One region of the Rhizobium sp. A22-96 genome, then DNA from elsewhere that is predicted to be linked to it. Evidence: predicted binding sites of a transcription regulator. Region 1 holds the regulator's gene; the other holds the start of a gene.
The links. The regulator LexA, encoded in region 1, represses DNA repair genes until DNA is damaged. The targets are predictions, from matches to a motif close to TGTTCNNNNTGTGTTCNG.

Region 1 (7,582 bases):
GGCCGGTCTTGGCGGCGGCGACCAGCAGGTCGGTCTGGCGCGAAAGGAAGGCCGGGATCTGCAGGATATCAACCGTCTTGGCGACAACGGCGCATTGTTCCTCGGTGTGAATATCGGTCAGCACCGGAAAGCCATATTCCTTCTTGAGATCGGCAAAAATTTCCAATCCCTTCTCGATGCCGATACCGCGCTTGCCGGAGAGCGAGGTGCGGTTCGCCTTGTCATAGGAGGATTTATAGACAAGGCCGATGCCGAGCTTGTCGCAGAGTTCCTTCAGCACGCCGGCCACCATGAAGGCATGCTCGCGGCTCTCCATCTGGCAGGGGCCGGCGATCAGCGACAGCTTGGCAGTGTTGGAAAACAGAACCTTGGACGCTCCCTCGCCGACGATCACTTCCGAATTCGTGCTCATGCTATCTCCTCGAAGGCGAAAAGAGCGCCCGCTGCGGGCGCCAGCTTTGCCAATATACGATTGTTCTTACGCGTGTAGGTGACGCCGTTAGCAGCGAAATGCGACGATGTCACGGAAAGATCGCGTGTTTTGAAAAGGATTGCGCGGGCTCGAAGCCCCGGATCGTCCTTGCCGACCCGCAAATCGTAAAACGCCTCCATGCCTTCCGGCGTCAGGAGATCGATGTCGGCATTGGCAGCCCGGATTGTCAGCCCGAAGGAATGCTCGGATATCCTGGGGTCACCTATGATCTCCTCGAAAAACGAGCGGTACGCGGCGGGTTTGGTCGTCGATATCGCCACCCGCGCAATGCCGGTGACAGCATTTTCATGGCGCTCCAGCACGCTGCGATCGGCGGGCGACGGATTGATGCGCTGGCAGCAGAAGGCCAGGAAATCGGGCGCACGCAGATCGGCGGCAAAGGCAAGACGGAAACCCGCCTGGGTTTCCGTGCCATCCGGCATCTTCATCGGCCTCGAAAAATCCAGCATCCGTCCGGCGGAGATCATGCCGGCCTTGAAACGTTCGTCGTCAGCGACAGCGTCGTTCGTGCCGAAAACCACTCCGGAGAACCCGTCTTCACCCATTCGAAACCGATAGGCCTGATCACGAGCGACGAAGACATTGCCGTCCTCGATGCTCTTTTCACACTGCTCCAGAGATGTGACCCCGAGGGGCTCCAGATAGGTCTTGTCGGCAAAGAAGACGCATGCGTTCTCGGTGCCAAAGGGATGGCGCGCATCCGGAGCCACCGTAAAGCCAAGCCTGCCAAGGCGTTCACGCGCCGATGCGATATTGACCGTCGGCAACACAAGATGATCCAGCGGATGCGGCAACGAAGTCATGGCGTCTCCGATTTTCTGCTGCGGCAGGTTTGCGCCGATCCACGGTCCAATTCAAGGCCAAAGCAGCGCAGCGATGATGCTGGACAATGACTGTTTCTCGACAGCAGCCGAACCTTCTCGGTACAAGCTAGATTTCAGCCATGCTTCAGATAGGTGACTTAAACTCAAAACCACTCCGTCTGCGCATCCAGCGGCGTTTTCCCATATTTATCGTTATGTTAGCACCGATATAACCATTCGCCGCCGCGCCACGATCCATTCGATAATTTTAAATATCTAACTGACAGGGCAAAGCTTTACCGAAATTTAAGTACTTGCGGAACACATATGGAACATATAGTGTCCGTTCTGGATTTGTTTCACGACGTTTCTCTTGATTCTGGGGTTCCAAGACGATGTTGACGCGCAAGCAGCAGGAACTGCTTCTCTTCATTCACGAACGGATGAAGGAGTCCGGCGTTCCACCATCTTTCGATGAAATGAAGGACGCATTGGATCTTGCATCCAAGTCCGGCATTCACCGTTTGATCACGGCTTTGGAAGAGCGAGGCTTCATCCGTCGCCTGCCGAACCGGGCAAGAGCGCTCGAAGTCATCAAGCTGCCGGATGCCTACAATCCCAGCCTGCAGCCGCGCCGCGGCTTTTCACCGAGCGTCATCGAAGGCAGTCTTGGCAAGCCACAGCCGGTCGCGCCGCCTGCTCCCCCAAAGGTGGCCAATGACGACCAGAACAGTTCGGTGTCGGTGCCCGTCATGGGCCGCATCGCAGCCGGCGTTCCGATCTCGGCCATCCAGAACAATACCCATGAAATAACCGTTCCCGCCGATATGCTCGGTTCGGGCGAACATTATGCCTTGGAAGTGCGGGGCGATTCGATGATCGATGCCGGCATTTTTGACGGCGATACCGTCATCATCCGCAATTCGACGACTGCCAATCCCGGTGACATTGTTGTCGCCCTTGTGGATGACGAAGAAGCAACGTTGAAGCGGTTTCGCCGCAAGGGCGCTTCCATCGCTCTAGAAGCCGCCAATCCGGCATATGAAACACGCATATTCGGGCCGGATCGCGTCAAGGTCCAGGGCAAGCTTGTCGGCCTCATTCGCCGCTATCATTGACTGGTGACGCAGAACGGATTGGCACACCATAGGTTCCGGTGCGCCAATCATAGGTTCGGTGCCGCATCCATGGGCGTTGCGGATTGTCGAAAGCTGTGGAGATGATAGGCGTGTCCGAGTCGAAATTCATTTCGACCGAGCCGGTTCGCCTCAATGTAGCGCCGGTGAAAAGCATTGCTCCGGAGCGGCAGCGATCGAGACGCAGTTTTATCGGCGTAACGACGATATTTGCGGTATCGCAAGCAGGCGGTAGATAGGCTGCGTCCTCGATGGTGACGAGCATTGCGCCGTTTTCAAGCATTGCGACACACCATGCACCCTTCTGGCAGGCAAAGCTTCCCTGCATCGTCTGATCGAGCGCTTCCTCCATTGCCTTGCGCACTGCGTTTTGTTCCTCCGTGCTTAACCGCCGGCGGCGATCTGCTTTGCTGACATGAGGGAGCCGGCTGTCGGCCGGAAGAATGGTTGGCGGTTGGTGTTCTGCTGCCACCAGCGCCTTCTGCCATTGCTCGAAGATAAAAGCCTGCGGTCTTTCGCGGTTCGTTGCCAAGATGTAGTCCTGTCGCAACGCGACCAGAGCGCCATCTTCGGAAATCATCAGATCCGGCTTCGGCACGCCGGAACTGAATGTTGCTGCACCGATCGCTGAGAGCAACAGCAGCAGCCCGACATGGCGCAGGCGGGTCCGCAACATGGTCATGATCAGGAAGCCGGCTATGAAAGTCGGCATGAGCCAGCCCGCTTGACGGCCAAAGGTGATATCGCCTCCCCAGCCCGCCACGGTCTTGGCGATCAGGATGACCAGTTCCAGTCCCTCACCGGTGACTTTCCAGAATGGCGCATCAAGGCCAAGCGGCATCAGCAACATGGCCATCATACCGAACGGCATGACAATGAACGAGACGATCGGCATGGCGGCGAGATTTGCGGCAAGCCCGTATGTCGCCAGTCGGTGAAAATGCTCGATCGAGAAAATCGCCGTCGAAGCACCGCCGACGAAGGATGTCGACAACACGCCGCCGAAAAAACGAGAGACGAAGAGCAGCGGGCTGAGGAGCCTGGAGCGCGAAAATATGCTTTCGCGATGCTGCCGCCGCTTCCACAGCGTATAGCCCGACACCAGCGCCAGCGTCGCGGCATAGGACATCTGGAAACTCGGCCCCAGCACTTGCGATGGAGACAGAATGAGGATCACGATTGCCGAAAGCGCTACATTTCGCAGGCTGATCGATGGCCGGTCGAAGAGCACGGCAACCAGCATGATCGCCATCATGATGAAGGCGCGTTCTGCAGACACGCCGAAACCGGAAATGAGGTAATAGGCTGTCACGGTGAGCAGCGCACCAAACGCGGCCACCTTCTTGGTTGGCCAGGCCTGCGCGACACCAGGAAACAGACTGAAGAGATAACGCAGGCCGATATAGAAAATGCCCGCCGATAGCGCCATGTTCAAGCCTGAAATGGCGATGATATGCGTCAGGCCTGCGGTTCGCAGCGCCTCGGTCGTTTCATCTGAAATCGCTCGTCTCTCATCGGTGACAAGCGCGGCTGCAAACGCACCGGTGTCACCTGGCAAGGTTCTCCTGATCCTGTCGCCTATGCTGTTACGCAGGCCGGCGAGCCAGATATCCGCCTGATCGAGCAACGACTCTTTTGTGATATCACCATCTGGTGACAATAATTCCGGGGTGCCGTAGGCGAAGCCGTTCGCGCCAATTCCATTGAAATAGGAGCTGAATGCGAAATCGTTGAGGCGCGGCAAGGCCGGGCCTGCCGGCGGGGTTAACCGCGCCCTGCCCTGGATCCGATCACCCAGGTTGAATGGCTCTGCCTGTTTTCGGACGAAGATAGTGACGCGTTCCGGCGCTCTTCGAATGGCCGGCTTTTCCGTTCCATCGACTTTGACGACATATCTCCAACGGCCGTTGTCATAGGATTCACGCCTTTCGACCCGACCAGTAACGGTTGTCGTCACTGCCGAATCGAGCATCACTGTCGATGCCCGCCAGCTTTCCCATTGCGCCAGAGCCACGCCCAGACTCATCAGCATGCCGGCAAAGAGGGCATGTCGGAACAGACGGCCCGCATCACGCTTAAACAGAAAGGCACCCGTCAAAAGCAGCAGTGCCACCAGGACCGCTTGCGAAGGCGGATCGCTATCGACCTTGAACCAAAATATCGAGCCCAGCCCCATATAGATTGGTGCGAACAGGATGGCGCGACCATGCGCCGCTTCCTCTTCGATCAGTCTTCCTATGGCAGCTCGGCCATGACCGAGGGCCAGGTAGAGCTGTGCGAACAGGCGCGCCTGATCTTGCGTTCGTTGACGTCGTCCAGTCTTCGCACGAGGGGCGAATGAGGCAATAGCGTGGCGATGCTGCGAAGGCAGAACAAGGTCCCGGCCATCTTCCTGCTGTTCCGGTGCCTCTAAATTAGGCATTGAGCGCCTGCCCCACGCAAAACTACAGCTTTCGCGCGATTTTTGCCGTCACCATCAGGTGATTTCAACCGAAATCGACAAATCTGTCACCGATTTGCGCTATTTACCGGAACGGCGCGATCAAACAGGCTACCGCAGTGCCCAAAAGTTGATACTGCAATGCACAATTCGGCATTAGGATAACTTGGCATTAGGCTCTGGATCATATAGCTAGTCGTTAGTCGCTTAACCTTTTGGCGCTTTTTATGGCGTCAATCCCGCCAAATCTTGGAGGATCAGCATGACGGAACAAAGCGCGAAACTAACTTGGGGTGAGAAGACGGTGGATCTGCCGGTCAAAACCGGAACCATCGGCCCGAGTGTCATTGATATTGGTGCCCTTTATAAGAACACCTCCACTTTCACCTACGATCCCGGCTTCACCTCGACGGCGTCTTGCGAGTCGAGCATCACCTATATTGATGGCGACGAAGGCGTTCTGCTGCACCGCGGCTATCCGATCGATCAGCTGGCCGAACACGGCGATTTTCTCGAAGTTTGCTATCTGCTTCTTTACGGCGAATTGCCGACGGCAGCACAGAAGAAGGACTTCGACCATCGCGTCGTGCACCACACCATGGTGCATGAGCAGATGTCGCGCTTCTTCACCGGCTTCCGCCGCGATGCGCATCCGATGGCCGTCATGTGCGGCTGCGTTGGCGCGCTGTCGGCCTTCTATCACGACTCGACCGACATCACCGATCCGCATCAGCGCATGGTCGCGAGTCTTCGCATGATCGCGAAGATGCCGACGCTTGCCGCAATGGCCTACAAGTATCATATCGGCCAGCCCTTCGTTTATCCGAAGAACGATCTCGACTACGCATCGAACTTTCTGCGCATGTGTTTCGCGGTTCCCTGCGAAGAATATGTGGTCAATCCGGTGCTCGCACGCGCCATGGACCGCATCTTCATCCTGCATGCGGACCATGAGCAGAATGCGTCGACCTCGACGGTCCGTCTCGCCGGCTCTTCAGGTGCCAATCCGTTTGCCTGTATCGCTGCCGGCATTGCCTGCCTCTGGGGCCCAGCTCATGGCGGCGCCAACGAAGCAGCGCTCAACATGCTCAGCGAAATCGGCTCCGTTGATCGTATTCCGGAATACATTGCCCGCGCCAAGGACAAGAACGATCCGTTCCGCCTGATGGGCTTCGGCCATCGCGTCTACAAGAACTACGACCCGCGCGCCAAGATCATGCAGAAGACGGCGCACGAAGTTCTCGGCGAACTCGGTATCAAGGACGATCCGCTGCTGGATATCGCGATCGAGCTGGAGCGCATCGCGCTTACCGATGAATATTTCATCGAGAAGAAGCTCTATCCGAACGTCGACTTCTACTCCGGCATTACGCTGAAGGCTCTGGGCTTCCCCACGACCATGTTCACCGTGCTGTTCGCTCTCGCCCGTACCGTCGGCTGGATCGCTCAGTGGAACGAGATGATCGAGGATCCGCATCAGCGTATCGGCCGTCCGCGCCAGCTCTACACCGGCGCACCGCTGCGCGAATATGTTCCGGTCTCCAAGCGCTAAGCTTTGGCATTGAAAACAAAAAACCGGTCAGAAATGACCGGTTTTTTTATGGGACAAAACGTCCAGAATGATCGCCGCAGCCTTGTCGCCCGGCGGCTCCTCTGTCTGCATCCGTTGCCAGACCAGATCGTAGCCCGCGAGCATCGCCGCGCGCTCGCGCGTATCATTCGACAGGCGCTCCATGTAACGCGCCAACAGGCCGGGACGCAGGACGTCGTTGATAAGTTCCGGGACTACGGCATAGTCGGCAATCAGGTTCGGCAGGGCGGCCGACCACACCTTGATGCGCGACATCACGAATCTCGCCAGCCACTCCGTTTTGTAGGTCGAAACCACCGGAACGCTGGCCAGGCCCAGTTCCAGAATCACCGTGCCCGATGCGGCCATGGCGGCATCCGCCTGCGCGAAGGCCTGCCATTTTGCATGCTGACCGACAAGGATTTCCGGTTTGACGGTCCAGCTTTCCAGGAGCGAGCGCACGAGAGTTTCCTGCTTCGGGACTGTCGGAAGCAGGTAGCGAACTGCATTATTTCGCCGACTAAGTTCTTCGGTAGCCCGCTCAAAGACTGGAAGGAGCTGGCGGATTTCGGAACCGCGCGACCCCGGGAGAAGGAGAACAGTCATCGGGGTGTCGGCGGCGACGGCACCGCGCAAAGCACGCTGTTGGCGCGTCTCCAGCAGATTGGCATCCACGGTCAGGCGGTGGCCAACATAGGTGGTCGCCGGACCACCGAGGCGCTGCATCGCTTCCGGCTCGAATGGCAGAACCGCCAGCACGTGATCGACATAGGCAAGCATCTTTTGCGCCCGATACTCCTTCCACGCCCAGACGCTGGGGCAGACGTAGTTGACGATCGGAACGGTGGGCAATGCCTTGCGCACCCTCTTGGCGACGCGATGCGTGAAATCCGGGCTGTCGATGATAAGAAGCACGTCGGGCTTGGCGGCGATAATGGCATCGGCCGTCTGGCGAATGCGAGCGAGCAACTTCGGCAGTTGCTTGATCACCTGGATGAAACCCATGATCGAGAGCTCGGAATAATCGAACAGCGAATGCAGCCCCTGGGCTTCCAGCGCCTCGCCGCCGACGCCAACCAATTCCACGGGGCCTTCATAGCGCCGCTTCAACGCCGCAACGAGATCGCCGCCCAACAGATC
Region 2 (7,582 bases), on a different contig from region 1:
TGCTGCAGGCACGGCCTTCCGACGCCAGCTTTGCGGATCTGATGGAAATCAAGCGCAACGCCAATCGTGCGGCTGTGCTGGTGCGGCAGTTGCTCGCCTTCTCGCGCAAGCAGACCATGCGGCCGTCGATCCTCAACCTGACCGACGTGATCGGCGATCTCCGCATGCTCGTGGACAGGCTGCTATCTGGCACCCATGTCAAGCTGGATGTCGACTATGGCCGCGACCTCTGGCCCGTCAAAACCGATCTTTCGCAGTTCGAGCAGGTTCTCATCAACCTTTGCGTCAATGCGCGCGACGCCATGCCGGGCGGCGGTACGCTGACGCTGCGCACACGCAATCTCTTGGCCGCGGATGTCAGCGCCTTCAACTATGCATATCTGCCGCATGAGGACATGGTTCTCGTCGAGGTCAACGATACCGGCACGGGTATCGCGCCTGAAATCATGGACAAGATCTTCGAGCCCTTCTTCACCACAAAGGAAGTGGGCAAGGGCACGGGCCTCGGCCTGGCGATGGTCTATGGCATCATCAAGCAGTCCGGCGGCTACATCAATCCGGAGTCGGAAGTCGGCAAGGGAACGACATTCCGCATCTTCCTGCCGCGCCATATGGTCGACCCGGCTGTCGCGGCCGAAGCGAAGGCAGCGGAAAGCCGTGGCGTCACGGCGATGGATCAGAGCGTCGCAACGGCGGCACCGGCTGAAGAGCCGGCGGATCTGACCGGCAAGTCTGCCGTCGTGCTGCTGGTCGAGGACGAGGAAGCCGTGCGTCGCGGCGGCAAGCGCATGCTCGAGACACGCGGCTATACCGTCTATGAGGCGGGCTCCGGTGTCGAGGCGTTGGAAATCATGGACGAGCTTGACGGTCAGGTCGACGTCGTTGTCTCCGACGTCGTCATGCCGGAAATGGACGGCCCGTCGCTATTGCGTGAGCTGCGCAAGAAATATCCGGATATGAAGTTCATCTTCGTCTCGGGCTATGCGGAAGATGCGTTTGCCCGCAATCTGCCGGCCGACGCACAGTTCGGCTTCCTGCCGAAGCCTTTCTCGCTGAAGCAGCTAGCGGTCGTTGTGCGGGAGACGCTGGACCGATAGGCGAATTTTCCCGGTCGATATTGCCGATGCCGTCGCATCGGTGATATCAACCGCGCATGATCGACCTTGCCAGGCCCATTTGCCAAATGTGGTGGCGCTCCTTCTAGGAGCGGCAGTCGTCATTTTACGAAATCGACCCTTGCCGCCGTGATCCGGCAGGCATGGTCATTTCCCTTTTCCTTCCCGATGGCGGCGGCTCCTTTTACGGAGCAAAAATGTCTTCCTCTATCGATACACGTCCCGTCATATTGACGGGCGACAGAACCACCGGTCCACTCCATCTCGGTCACTACGCAGGGTCGCTGAAGAGCCGCGTCGCACTTCAGCGCTCTCATCGACAATTTCTATTGCTGGCGGATACGCAGGCGTTGACCGACAATGCCCATGATCCGGAAAAAGTCCGCCGCAATGTTCTCGAAGTAGCCTTCGATTATCTCGCCGTCGGCATCGATCCGTTGGAGACGACGATCTGCCTGCAGTCTGCGCTGCCGGCACTGGCGGAACTGACGCTGCTCTATCTGAATTTCGTGACGGTCAGCCGTCTGGAGCGCAATCCGACGATCAAGATCGAAATCCAGCTGCGTGGCTTCGAGCGTGACGTACCTGCCGGCTTCCTTTGCTATCCGGTGGCCCAGGCGGCCGATATCACCGCCTTCAGGGCGACGGTCGTGCCTGTGGGCGAAGATCAGGCGCCGCTGATCGAGCAGACTAACGAGATCGTCCGCCGCCTCAACCGGCAGGTCGGTCGCGATATTCTTGTCGAAGCCGAGGCCATGATACCCGCCGTGGGCCGGCTGCCCGGCGTCGATGGCAAGGCGAAGATGAGCAAATCGCAGGGCAATGCCATTTCGCTTTCGGCCTCGCCGGACGAAATAACCGATGCCGTGCGGCGCATGTATACCGATCCCACGCACCTGCGTGCCAGCGATCCCGGCAAGATCGAGGGAAATGTGGTCTTTACCTATCTCGACGCCTTCTGCGACGATGGGCAGCTCTTGGAAGACTTGAAGGAACGATACCGGCGTGGTGGCCTGGGCGATATCACCGTCAAGAGATATCTGGAGGATATTCTGCAGGCGCTGCTTGCGCCGATCCGAGAGCGCCGCGCCCGATATGCCGCCGAGCCGGGCTATGTGCTGGACATATTGCGCGAGGGGAGCCTCAAGGCAAAGGAGAGGACGGAGGCAACCCTTGCCGAATTGCGGGCCGCCCTTGGCCTCTTCACATTGACCTAGGGCGGCTGCGGCTTTGTTTACTCCGCCAGAGCGACGGCGATTTCGGCACCGAGACGTGCATTGTTCTCGACGAGAGCGATGTTGGTCTTGAGGCTGCGGCCATCGGTGATGTCGAAGATGGTGCTGAGTAGATACGGGGTCACGGCTTTGCCGGCGATCTCGTCGCGCTCGGCACTGTCGAGGGCGCGCTGGATGTAGATTTCCATTTCCTCGCTCGGAATTTCATCGGCTTCCGGCACCGGATTGGCAATCAGCATGCCGCCATCGATGCCGAGTTGCTCGCGCGTGGTCTGGAAGTTGGCAATTGCAGCGGGGCTATTGAGCGTTAGCGGGCTCGGCAGGCCGGAGGAGCGCGACCAGAAGGCCGGGAATTCGGTGCTGTCATAGGTGACGACGGGCACGCCGCGGGTTTCCAGAACTTCCAGCGTCTTCGGAATGTCGAGGATCGCCTTGGCCCCGGCGCAGACGACGATGACGCCGGTGCGGGAGAGCTCTTCAAGGTCAGCCGAAATATCGAAGCTTTCTTCGGCACCGCGATGGACGCCACCGATACCGCCGGTGGCGAAAACCTTGATGCCGGCGCGGGCGGCGGCGATCATCGTAGCGGCAACCGTGGTTGCACCGGTGCGGCGCTCGGCGATCGCGAAGGCGAGATCGGCACGCGATACCTTCATCGCGCCCTCAGTCTTGGCAAGGGCTTCCAGCTCTTCGGGCTCGAGGCCGATATGCAGTGTGCCATGGATGACAGCGATGGTTGCAGGCACGGCGCCTTCCTGGCGAATGATCGCTTCGACGCTGCGGGCCATCTCGATATTGCCGGGGTAGGGCATGCCATGGGTGATGATGGTCGATTCCAGCGCGACGAGCGGCGCGCCGCGCATCTTGGCGGCGGCGACTTCCTTCGAATAGGCGATCGGAAGCAGTGGCGAGATAGGCTTGGTCATTGTCGTGTCCAATTGACTGAAACAGGATAGGCGAGTGAAGCGAGCTTCATGACAGAATAGCGGCCTCGGGAACAAGGGCCAACATCGACTTTAGAAGCTCGGGCGAGAGATTTTCGGCCGTTGCCAAGGGTGATTGCACGGTGATCGCGGCTGCGGCTACACCGTGGCGGACAGCTTCGGCAAGATCGTGTCCGGCAAGCAGCGCGGATAAAGCGCCGGCCGCAAGGGAATCTCCCGCACCGGTGACATCAGCGACGTCCTCGATGATAGGCGGGTGCAGGCTGACGACGGCATCACGCGAAAACGCGATCAACTCGCGCTTGCCACGGGTAATGACGCCGTTGCGCAGACCGAGCGCGCGCAATCCGCTGACCCATTCCAGAGGATCCTCCGGACGGCTCTCGGTGAGCGCCGCGGCCTCGGCTTCATTGAGAAAAAGATGATCGATGCCGGCAAGGCTCGATTTCAGCCTGATAACCTTGGCCGGTGAGATCGCGATGGCGGCGACGGGCTTGCGGCAGGCAGACGCCCTTGCGGCAATCGCAGCCAAGGTTTCGGCCGGCAGATTGGCGTCGCAAAGAACAAGGTCCGTTGCGGCGAATGCATCGCGAACGGCGCGAATCGCCAGCCGCCTGGGCACAAACAGCTGATAGAGTTCCATATCGGCAAGCGCGATCACCAGATTGCCGTCGCGTTCGAGGATCGCGGTGTAGCTCGGCGTCTTGCGGTCGAGGAAGACGAAGGGCGTATCCTCGATGCCGGCATGGCTGGCCGCCTCCGCAACCATCTCACCGGAGGGGTCGCCGCCTCGGGGAGAGATCAGACGGACATCGAAGCCGAGACGGGCAAGATTGCGCGCCGCATTGAAGCCGCCGCCGCCCGGCTCCTCGAACCATGCTCCCGGATTGCTGGCGCCCGGCGCCGTCTCGCCGAAGATGCGGCCACGACGGTCGACATGCGCGCCGCCAAGAACGAGAATCTTCTTCGCCATATGGTTTTCCTCAGCGATCAAAAAGGCGAATCGGGCCGGTCGTCAACATGCTGGAACCCATTGCCTCCGGCGGGTAAGTGTCTGGGAAGAAAGGAGAAAACAAAAGTAGAACGGAATTCATTTTATCTTTTTCTTTCAATCGCTTGTTGTGCTCTTGTGAAAAGAGAACAAATAGAGTACACAATTCTCATCGGCGGCGACATTGCTAGAGCGGCTTCAATAACCTAAAGGTGGATCGAATGTCTCAGAATTCTTTGCGGCTTGTAGAGGACAAATCGGTGGATAAAAGCAAGGCACTTGAAGCGGCACTCTCTCAAATTGAGCGGTCGTTCGGCAAGGGCTCAATCATGAAGCTCGGTTCCAACGAGAACGTGGTCGAAATCGAAACGGTTTCCACGGGCTCGCTGAGCCTCGATATTGCCCTTGGCATTGGCGGCTTGCCGAAGGGGCGCATCATCGAAATCTACGGGCCGGAAAGCTCGGGTAAGACGACGCTGGCGCTGCAGACCATTGCAGAGGCCCAGAAGAAGGGTGGCATTTGCGCCTTCGTCGACGCGGAACATGCGCTCGATCCGGTCTATGCCCGCAAGCTGGGCGTCGATTTGCAGAACCTTTTGATTTCGCAGCCGGATACCGGCGAGCAGGCGCTTGAAATCACCGACACGCTGGTGCGCTCCGGCGCCGTCGACGTTCTCGTCGTCGACTCGGTTGCGGCCTTGACGCCGCGCGCCGAAATCGAAGGTGAAATGGGCGACAGCCTGCCGGGCCTGCAGGCTCGTCTGATGAGCCAGGCGCTGCGCAAGCTTACGGCTTCGATCTCGAAGTCCAAGACCATGGTGATCTTCATCAACCAGATCCGCATGAAGATCGGCGTCATGTTCGGCTCGCCGGAAACGACGACCGGCGGTAACGCGCTGAAGTTCTATGCCTCGGTTCGCCTCGATATCCGCCGTATCGGCGCGGTCAAGGAGCGTGAAGAGGTCATCGGCAACCAGACGCGCGTCAAGGTCGTCAAGAACAAGATGGCGCCTCCCTTCAAGCAGGTCGAATTCGACATCATGTATGGCGAAGGCGTTTCCAAGACCGGCGAGTTGGTCGATCTCGGCGTCAAGGCCGGCATCGTCGAGAAATCCGGTGCCTGGTTCTCTTACAACAGCCAGCGCCTTGGCCAGGGCCGCGAAAATGCGAAGCTCTTCCTGCGCGACAATCCGGATCTCGCCCGCGAGATCGAACAGTCACTGCGCCAGAATGCCGGTCTCATCGCCGATCGCTTCCTGCAGAATGGCGGTCCGGACGCCGATGATGGCGATGCTGCCGCTGAATAGCGGTTTGGCGGGCCGATCCAGGCTTTGATTTAAGACCGAAAACCGAAACCGGCCGCATTGTCCAAGGGATGTGCGGCCGGTTTTGTTTGTGCGGCTGGACAGGGCCGGGAGCGAACGATAAAAGCCACTGACTTTGATGCAAGTTGCCGAGCGCAGTACTGAAGGGCCCCATATGAGCGGTGTGAATGAAATCCGGTCGACCTTCCTCGACTATTTTAAGAAAAACGGCCACGAGATCGTGCCGTCGAGCCCGCTCGTACCGCGCAACGATCCGACATTGATGTTTACCAATGCCGGCATGGTGCAGTTCAAAAACGTGTTCACCGGCCTGGAGCAGCGTCCCTACAAGACGGCTTCGACGGCGCAGAAATGCGTGCGCGCCGGCGGCAAGCACAACGACCTCGACAATGTCGGCTATACGGCCCGCCATCACACCTTCTTCGAAATGCTCGGCAATTTCTCCTTTGGTGATTATTTCAAGGAGCGGGCCATCGAGCTTGCCTGGAACCTGATCACCAAGGAATTCGGGCTCGACGCCAAGCGCCTGCTGGTCACGGTCTATCACACCGATGACGACGCCTTTAACCTCTGGAAGAAGATCGCCGGCCTTTCGGACGACAAGATCATCCGTATTCCCACCAGCGACAATTTCTGGGCGATGGGCGATACCGGTCCTTGCGGTCCCTGTTCGGAAATCTTCTACGATCACGGCGATCATATCTGGGGTGGCCCTCCGGGCTCTCCGGAAGAAGACGGCGACCGTTTCATCGAGATCTGGAATCTCGTCTTCATGCAGTTCGAGCAGATCACCAAGCAGGAGCGGGTCGACCTGCCGCGTCCGTCGATCGATACCGGCATGGGTCTCGAGCGCGTTGCCGCAGTTTTGCAGGGCAAGCACGACAATTACGATATCGACCTGTTCCGCGCGTTGATTGAGGCCTCTGAAGAGGCGACAGGCGTCAAGGCCGAGGGCGAGCATCGCGCCAGCCATCGTGTCATCGCCGACCACCTGCGCTCCTCCGCTTTCCTGATTGCCGATGGCGTTCTGCCGTCGAATGAGGGTCGCGGCTACGTGCTTCGCCGCATCATGCGCCGCGCCATGCGTCACGCGCAGCTGCTCGGCGCCAAGGAGCCGTTGATGTGGCGGCTGCTGCCGGCGCTGGTCCAGCAGATGGGCCGCGCCTATCCCGAGCTGGTGCGCGCCGAGGCGCTGACTTCCGAGACGCTGAAGCTGGAAGAGACCCGTTTCCGCAAGACGCTGGAGCGCGGCCTGTCGTTGCTGAACGACGCTACCTCGGAGCTGCACAAGGGCGATAGCCTGGACGGCGAAACCGCTTTCAAGCTTTACGACACCTATGGATTCCCGCTTGACCTGACGCAGGACGCCTTGCGCGCCCGCGGCATCGGCGTCGATATCTCTAGCTTCACCGATGCGATGGAGCGGCAGAAGGCCGAGGCGCGCTCGCACTGGACCGGCTCCGGTGACAAGGCGACCGAAACCATCTGGTTCGAGCTCAAGGAAAAGAACGGTGCGACCGAATTCCTCGGCTACGACACGGAATCAGCCGAAGGCGTTATCCAGGCGATCGTTAAGGATGGTGCCGCTGTCGGTAGCGCTTCGGCTGGCGACAAGGTGCAGATCATCGTGAACCAGACACCATTCTATGGCGAATCCGGCGGTCAGATGGGCGATACCGGCGTCATCTCCGGCGAGAACGGCAAGCTGACGGTGGGCGACACCCAGAAGAAGGGTGAAGGCCTGTTCGTTCATATTGCCGAGGTTTCGGAAGGTAAGATCAAGGTTGGCGACGCCGTGGTGCTGACGGTCGATCACGCAAGACGCTCGCGTCTGCGTGCCAACCATTCGGCCACCCATCTGCTGCATGAAGCTCTGCGCGAAGTGCTGGGTACCCATGTCGCGCAGAAGGGCTCGCTGGTTGCGCCTGAGCGCCTGCGCTTCGACGTTTCCCATCCCAAGCCGATGACGGCC

Region 2: a site for LexA is predicted at 4,431-4,448, ahead of recA (recombinase RecA). Genes of this name have one in related genera too.

The regions. Positions count from the first base shown of each region.
Region 1 is NZ_JBNWDQ010000003.1:897,804-905,385, reverse strand. It holds gene kdsA (3-deoxy-8-phosphooctulonate synthase) at 1-412, opposite strand, end outside; gene ACQZ6F_RS17215 (VOC family protein) at 409-1,296, opposite strand; gene lexA (transcriptional repressor LexA) at 1,692-2,414, shown strand; gene ACQZ6F_RS17205 (ComEC/Rec2 family competence protein) at 2,395-4,608, opposite strand; gene gltA (citrate synthase) at 5,135-6,424, shown strand; gene lpxB (lipid-A-disaccharide synthase) at 6,452-7,582, opposite strand, start outside.
Region 2 is NZ_JBNWDQ010000002.1:54,286-61,867, reverse strand. It holds gene cckA (cell cycle histidine kinase CckA) at 1-1,097, shown strand, start outside; gene trpS (tryptophan--tRNA ligase) at 1,313-2,332, shown strand; gene ACQZ6F_RS06785 (pseudouridine-5'-phosphate glycosidase) at 2,350-3,276, opposite strand; gene ACQZ6F_RS06780 (carbohydrate kinase family protein) at 3,323-4,267, opposite strand; gene recA (recombinase RecA) at 4,507-5,592, shown strand; gene alaS (alanine--tRNA ligase) at 5,765-7,582, shown strand, end outside.